Regions from separate parts of the Bacillus lumedeiriae genome, predicted to be linked through region 2. Evidence: riboswitches for the same ligand, from Rfam matches in the RefSeq annotation. Region 2 holds a riboswitch; the other holds the start of a gene.
The links. A riboswitch is a leader RNA that binds a small molecule or an ion and turns the genes downstream of it on or off. The one in region 2 is predicted to bind glycine.
Positions count from the first base shown of each region.

Region 1 (3,419 bases), on a different contig from region 2:
TTCATTAAATGCTGGTGGTTTTGTACTTGCCGGTCTCCTTTTTTAAATTGATCGGTAAATTGTCCTTCGCTTCCTAGATGACCAGGCTTCAACAGTGAAACGAGATGAAACATTTCATCCAATCGATTTTGAATAGGCGTCGCTGTCAGGAGCAGACAAAACTTCTTTTTTAAATGGCGGACAAACTGATAGTTTTTTGTTTTATGATTTTTTAATTTATGAGCTTCATCAATAATGACTAAATCGTAGTCTTGTTCATAAATTTTTTCTTTGTGAGGACTTCGTTTCGCTGTATCAATGGAAGAGATGACAATATCATATTGATCCCAGGCATAAAACTTTTTCTGGGCCACGGCTGGAATATAAAACTTGGTGTTCAATTCATCAGCCCATTGTGAAACGAGGGAAGCGGGAGCTAAGATCAATACTTTTTTTACGAGACCCCGTATTAAATATTCTTTTAATACGAGTCCTGCCTCGATCGTTTTCCCAAGTCCTACTTCATCGGCTAAAATGGCTTTTCCATTCATTTCCTCGATGACTTTTCTTGCCGCTTCAAGCTGATGGGGAAGAGGAGTGAGACCTGGCAAAAACTTAGGGGCTAACAATCCTTCAAAATTCGACACCATCATTCGTGTTTCCATTTTTACAGTTGATTGAAAAAGCGACCAGCTTCCCCACGGTCCATCTTGTTCAATTCTTTTCTCTAACTCTTCTTCCCATGCGTGGTTAAAGTGTATATCTACGTTCATTTTAAAAACTCCTTTATAAAATGTATTGCCGAAACCTCACCTTTAATGGTAGGATGTAAAGGAACTAAATATTATGTCATTTTGCAAAAAACGAACATTATTGATTGTTTCTAATCAGGTGTTCATAGTATACCCATTTATTAATTAAATATAGCGAATGAAGGCAAGGGGAGAGACTGTTTATACAGCGCCGAAGGAGCAAACAAACTTTTTGTGAATCTCTCAGGCAAAAGAACTCTTGCTGGACGCATCTCTGGAGAGTGTTTCGTCATCGAAACCACCAAAGAAGACAGCCCATTTGATGGGGGTAAACTTTCAGGTTCAAGGACAGAGGACAACTTTTATAAGCTGTTCTCTGTCCTTTTTTATATTCAGAACGGATGGAACCGCAAAATGACGATGAAACAATAAGCATTGAAAGGGGCAGGAGAATGGGAGAACTAAAGCGTACGCCGCTGTTTGAACTGTATAAACAATATGGGGCAAAAACCATTGATTTTGGTGGATGGGAGCTCCCTGTTCAGTTTTCAAGTATTAAAGAGGAGCATGAAGCTGTCCGGACGAAGGCTGGTCTTTTTGATGTATCCCACATGGGAGAGATTACAGTCAAGGGAAAAGACGCCTTAGCTTTCTTGCAAAAAATGATGACGAATGACTTGTCAAAGCTGCAGCCCGACCGTGCCATGTATACAATTATGTGCAATGAACAAGGAGGTACGATCGATGACTTGCTCGTCTACATGCTGGCTGAAGAAGACTACCTGCTTGTCGTGAATGCCGCAAATACCGAGAAGGATTTCCAGTGGCTGAAAGAGCATGGGACAGGAGAAGTGCAAATAAACAATGTATCGCAGGATTGGGCGCAGCTTGCCATTCAAGGACCGGCTGCTGAAAGCATTCTTCAAAAGCTTGTAGCCGGTGTTGACTTACAAGACATCAAGTCATTTGCATTTCGCCAGCATGTCAGCATCAATGGTGCACATGCTCTAGTGTCACGGACTGGATACACAGGAGAAGATGGTTTTGAGATTTATAGTCAAAGCGGCGATGCAGGGAAGATATGGAAGGATCTATTAGAAGCGGGCGAAGAGGAAGGCTTAGTTCCATGCGGCCTGGGTGCACGTGATACATTGCGTTTTGAAGCGAATCTGGCATTATATGGTCAGGAACTGTCAGAAGATATATCGCCAATTGAAGCGGGCCTTGGCTTTGCTGTTAAAACAAATAAAGAAGAATTTATCGGACTCACAGCTTTAAAAGAGCAGAAGGAAAATGGCTCTAAGCGGAAGCTGATTGGTCTTGAAATGATTGATAGGGGGATCCCGCGTCATGGCTATCCCGTTTTTTCAGGAGAAGAAGCGGCAGGTCACGTAACGACGGGTACGCAATCACCGACATTAAAGAAAAATATTGGTCTTGCATTAGTCAAAGCCGAGCTGGCTGTACCAGACCAGGAATTGTTCGTAGAGATCCGGGGTAAAAAACTAGCAGCAAAAACAGTGAAACCGCCATTTTATAAACGTTCAAAATAAGAGGAGAGAAGGGGGAAAAGTTATGAAACATCGTTATTTGCCAATGACTGAATCTGATAAGAAAGAGATGCTTTCGGCAGTTGGTGTTCAAACAATTGATGAATTATTTGCAGACATCCCTGAACAAGTACGTTTCCAAGGGTTGTACGATATCAAGGAAGCAAAATCGGAACCGGCTTTGAAAAAAGAATTGAGTGCAATGGCTGCCAAAAATGCGAATGCAAAACAATATGCTTCCTTTTTAGGGGCAGGCGTATATGATCATTACACACCGTCCATTGTGGACCACGTCATTTCCCGTTCTGAATTTTATACAGCTTATACACCGTACCAGCCAGAAATTTCTCAAGGGGAGCTGCAAGCCATTTTTGAATTCCAAACGATGATTTGTGAATTGACAGGTATGGATGTAGCCAACTCCTCGATGTATGATGGAGGTACAGCTTTAGCAGAAGCGGCGATGCTTAGCGCGGCTCAAACGAAAAAGAAGAAAGTACTCGTATCAGAAACGGTTCATCCTGAATCGCGTGACGTATTAAAAACGTATGCGAAAGGACAGGGCATTGAAGTGATCGAAGTACCTCATATGAATGGTGTAACAGATATTGATCAATTAAATCAGCTTGTAGACAGCGACACAGCGGGGGTTATTGTTCAATATCCGAACTTTTTCGGCGCCGTTGAACCACTTGCAGAAGTAGAAAAAGCGGCTCACGGACAAAAAGCGATGTTTGTTGTCTCTTCTAATCCGCTTTCTCTAGGTGCGTTGACACCTCCTGGAAAGTTTGGAGCAGATATTGTGATTGGTGATGCACAGCCATTCGGTATTCCAGCTCAATTCGGCGGACCACATTGTGGATACTTTGCCGTAACGAAAAAGCTGATGCGTAAAGTGCCGGGCCGTCTTGTTGGCCAGACACATGATGATGAAGGCCGCCGCGGATTTGTGCTGACACTGCAGGCGCGTGAGCAGCATATTCGCCGTGATAAAGCGACTTCTAATATTTGTTCTAACCAGGCACTCAATGCTCTCGCAGCCAGCGTAGCGATGACAGCTTTAGGTAAAAAAGGTGTTCGTGAAATCGCGGTGCAAAACTTGCAAAAAGCATTTTTTGCTAGAGAAACAATGAAGCAG
Region 1 is NZ_JAUIYO010000001.1:260,574-263,992, reverse strand. Features, by position in the region: gene QYG89_RS01390 (DEAD/DEAH box helicase) at 1-752, opposite strand, end outside; glycine riboswitch at 910-1,000, shown strand; glycine riboswitch at 1,004-1,085, shown strand; gene gcvT (glycine cleavage system aminomethyltransferase GcvT) at 1,184-2,284, shown strand; gene gcvPA (aminomethyl-transferring glycine dehydrogenase subunit GcvPA) at 2,307-3,419, shown strand, end outside.
Region 1: another riboswitch for glycine. It lies ahead of gcvT (glycine cleavage system aminomethyltransferase GcvT); the one in region 2 lies ahead of glyA (serine hydroxymethyltransferase).

Region 2 (3,419 bases):
TGAAGTGATTAAAAATGGGGCTCGCATTGCAGATATTGGAGGAGCGGCTATTGTGGAAGCGATCCGCGAAGGTGTGCCGGAATATGAAGTAGCTTTGCATGGAACAGAAGCGATGGTGCGTGAAATTGCCCGTACGTACCCTCATGCAGAACTTAGGGATACGTGGGTCTGGTTTCAATCCGGCATTAATACAGACGGAGCGCATAACTGGGCTACTTCCCGTAAACTGCAGCGCGGAGATATCCTAAGTCTGAACTGCTTCCCGATGATTGCTGGTTACTATACAGCTCTTGAGCGCACACTGTTCTTGGAAGATGTTTCTGAGCGTCATCTTGAACTCTGGGAGGTCAACTGTAAAGTACACAGACGCGGCCTTGAACTGATTAAGCCAGGTGCCAGATGTATGGATATTGCGGCTGAATTGAACGAGATCTACCGCGAGCATAATCTTTTAGCGAACCGTACGTTCGGCTATGGACATTCTTTTGGTGTGCTCAGCCATTACTACGGGCGGGAAGCTGGACTGGAACTTCGTGAGGATATCGAAACGGTACTAGAGCCAGGCATGGTTGTATCTATGGAGCCGATGATTATGATTCCAGAGGGAGAGCCGGGTGCAGGCGGTTACCGTGAGCATGACATTCTTGTGATTACTGAGAATGGGGTAGAGAATATTACTAAATTCCCATTCGGACCGGAGCATAACATTATTAAAAAGTAAGGTAAATCAACGTGTCAGACCTCACATCAACAATATACTCTACTGTAGAAGGAGTCCAATATACACAGTGTATTGGGGTGAGGTCAGACCTTTATGGGAATAGGTCTATCTATCAACTATTAAGAGGTGGAAAAATTGAGCCAAAAAACAATGAAACAAAGTGAAGTGGAACTTTTATGCAAAAAGCCAGGCATTCAATTAATTAAGGCAGGCACTTATACATTAAATGAAGTAGGAGAATTACGGGGCACGCCTGAACTAAAAGGACAAATTCTTGATTTGCCTCTTACAGATAAAAAAGATGTCTTAACATTAGGTTATTTTGCCCTGCAGCCTTCAGTAGATTATTCAGTAGAGTTTGATTTTGTTGAGGTTAAAATCGTGACAAAAGGAAAAATGATCGTGCGTGATGTAGAAGGAAACAAATATGTAGGCGAAGCAGGGGATGTTTTAATTTTTTCTCCGAAGACGACGGTTATTTTTGATGGAGAGAGTGACGGAGAAGCTGTTTACTTCAAAAATGTTGAGCCAAATCCTTCTTATTTGTAAAGTAGATCTTTTAGTGAGGTCAGAGAACAAGAAAATACGAAAATAAAAGTGAGCATTCAATGTGTACCGAAAGATCCTTACACAATTTTTCTGGCAGAGTATGGAAGTATATGCAAAAAGATTGACAGTTATATTCGTGTTAACTATTCTGAATATAATGAAAATTTAATAAAGTGCGGATGATTGTTGTAGGAGAGTGTGAAGTACATGCCACCGAAGGAGCAAGTTCCAAAAAGACCCTTGGAACCAATCTCTCAGGTAGATGAACTGCAACGGGACGCCACTCTGGAGAGAGCGTTGCTAAAACGCCACCAAAGGGGAAGACTCCATCGTAAATGGAGTTAAGCTCTCAGGTAAAAGGACAGAGAAGGGTAGAGAACATGAGATTACCCTTTTCTGTCCTTTTTGTGTACCCAAAAAAGCAGAAAAGGGAAGTCTAGACGACATTTCGAGGAGGAGTAAGAATGAGTTTGCAAAAAAATGATACAACGATTTTTGGAGCCATTGAGAAGGAAAAGCAGCGCCAGTATCACACATTAGAGTTGATCGCATCTGAAAACTTTGTCAGTGAGGACGTGTTAGAAGCAATGGGAAGCGTCATGACGAATAAATACGCAGAAGGCTACCCAGGGAAGCGTTATTATGGCGGCTGTGAGTATGTAGATGTTGCAGAACAGGCGGCGATCGATCGTGTAACAGAGCTGTTCGGAGCAAAGTACGCAAACGTCCAGCCTCATTCAGGTGCTCAGGCGAATCTCGCTGTTTTTTATGCTTTGTTGCAGCCAGGGGATAAAATTATGGGAATGAATTTATCACATGGCGGGCATTTAACTCATGGAAGTCCCGTCAGCATTTCTGGAAAGTGGTTTGACGTTGTCTCTTACGGAGTGAGAGAAGACAATCAGTTGATTGATTATGACGAGCTTGAGGAGATCGCCAAAAAAGAAAAACCAAAACTGATGATTGCAGGTACGAGTGCTTATCCAAGAACGATTGATTTTGCCCGTTTTAAAGAAATTGCTGATCAAGTGGGCGCGAAGTTAATGGTAGATATGGCGCATATTGCCGGGCTGGTAGCGGCTGGTCTTCATCCATCGCCTATCCCTTATGCAGATGTGGTGACGAGTACAACACATAAAACGTTAAGAGGACCACGCGGCGGCATTATTTTAACCAATCATGAAGAGATCATCAAAGCGATGAATAAATCTGTATTCCCAGGCATTCAAGGCGGCCCATTAATGCACATTATTGCGGCCAAGGCAGTGGCTTTCAAAGAGGCATTGCAGCCAGGGTTTAAACAATACGCCAAACAAGTGATTGAAAATGCTCAAACGCTTGGTGAGGCATTAAAGAAAGAGGGAGCCGAACTAGTCTCCGGCGGAACAGACAACCATATTGTGCTATTAGATGTACGTCCGTGGGGTCTGACAGGAAAAGAAGCGGAGAAGATACTTGAAGAATCCGGAATTACAGTCAATAAAAATACGATTCCATATGATCCGGAGAGTCCGTTTGTGACGAGCGGCATCCGTATGGGAACAGCCGCATTGACTACACGCGGAATGAAACAGGAAGAGATGGTACAAATTGCGAAAGTGATCGCAGCTGTTTTGGGGAGTAAGGGTGATCGGACCGTTTTAGAAGAGGCGAAGGAAATCACAAGAGCCATTTGTGAATCGTATCCATTGTTTCAACAACCAATCAATGTGTAAGAAAGGAGCACTTTCATGGAATTTCAAAGCTGCTTTGACATTATTGGACCAATCATGGTAGGGCCCTCTAGTTCTCACACAGCTGGTGTGGTATCTATTGGAAGATTTGTTTACGAGCTTTTAGAGGGATGCCCGGAGGAAGTGCACATTCTTTTTTACGATTCCTTCGCAGAAACATATCAGGGGCATGGGACAGATAAAGCATTGCTCGGCGGACTGCTTGGAATGGATACAGATGATCCGCACATTAGATATTCGATTGAACTAGCACATGAACGCGGGATGAACTGTACCTTCCAATTAGAAGAACATTGTCTCTATTTTGATCATCCGAATACAACGATTGTAACGGCTCGACGCGGCGCAGCGGTTGTCCGAGTTGGCGGAGCTTCTCTCGGGGGAGGCCTCTCTAAATTATTTATGATTGACGATGA
Region 2 is NZ_JAUIYO010000013.1:44,139-47,557, reverse strand. Features, by position in the region: gene QYG89_RS13580 (M24 family metallopeptidase) at 1-721, shown strand, start outside; gene QYG89_RS13575 (cupin domain-containing protein) at 857-1,270, shown strand; glycine riboswitch at 1,450-1,550, shown strand; glycine riboswitch at 1,551-1,645, shown strand; gene glyA (serine hydroxymethyltransferase) at 1,735-2,985, shown strand; gene QYG89_RS13565 (serine dehydratase beta chain) at 3,001-3,419, shown strand, end outside.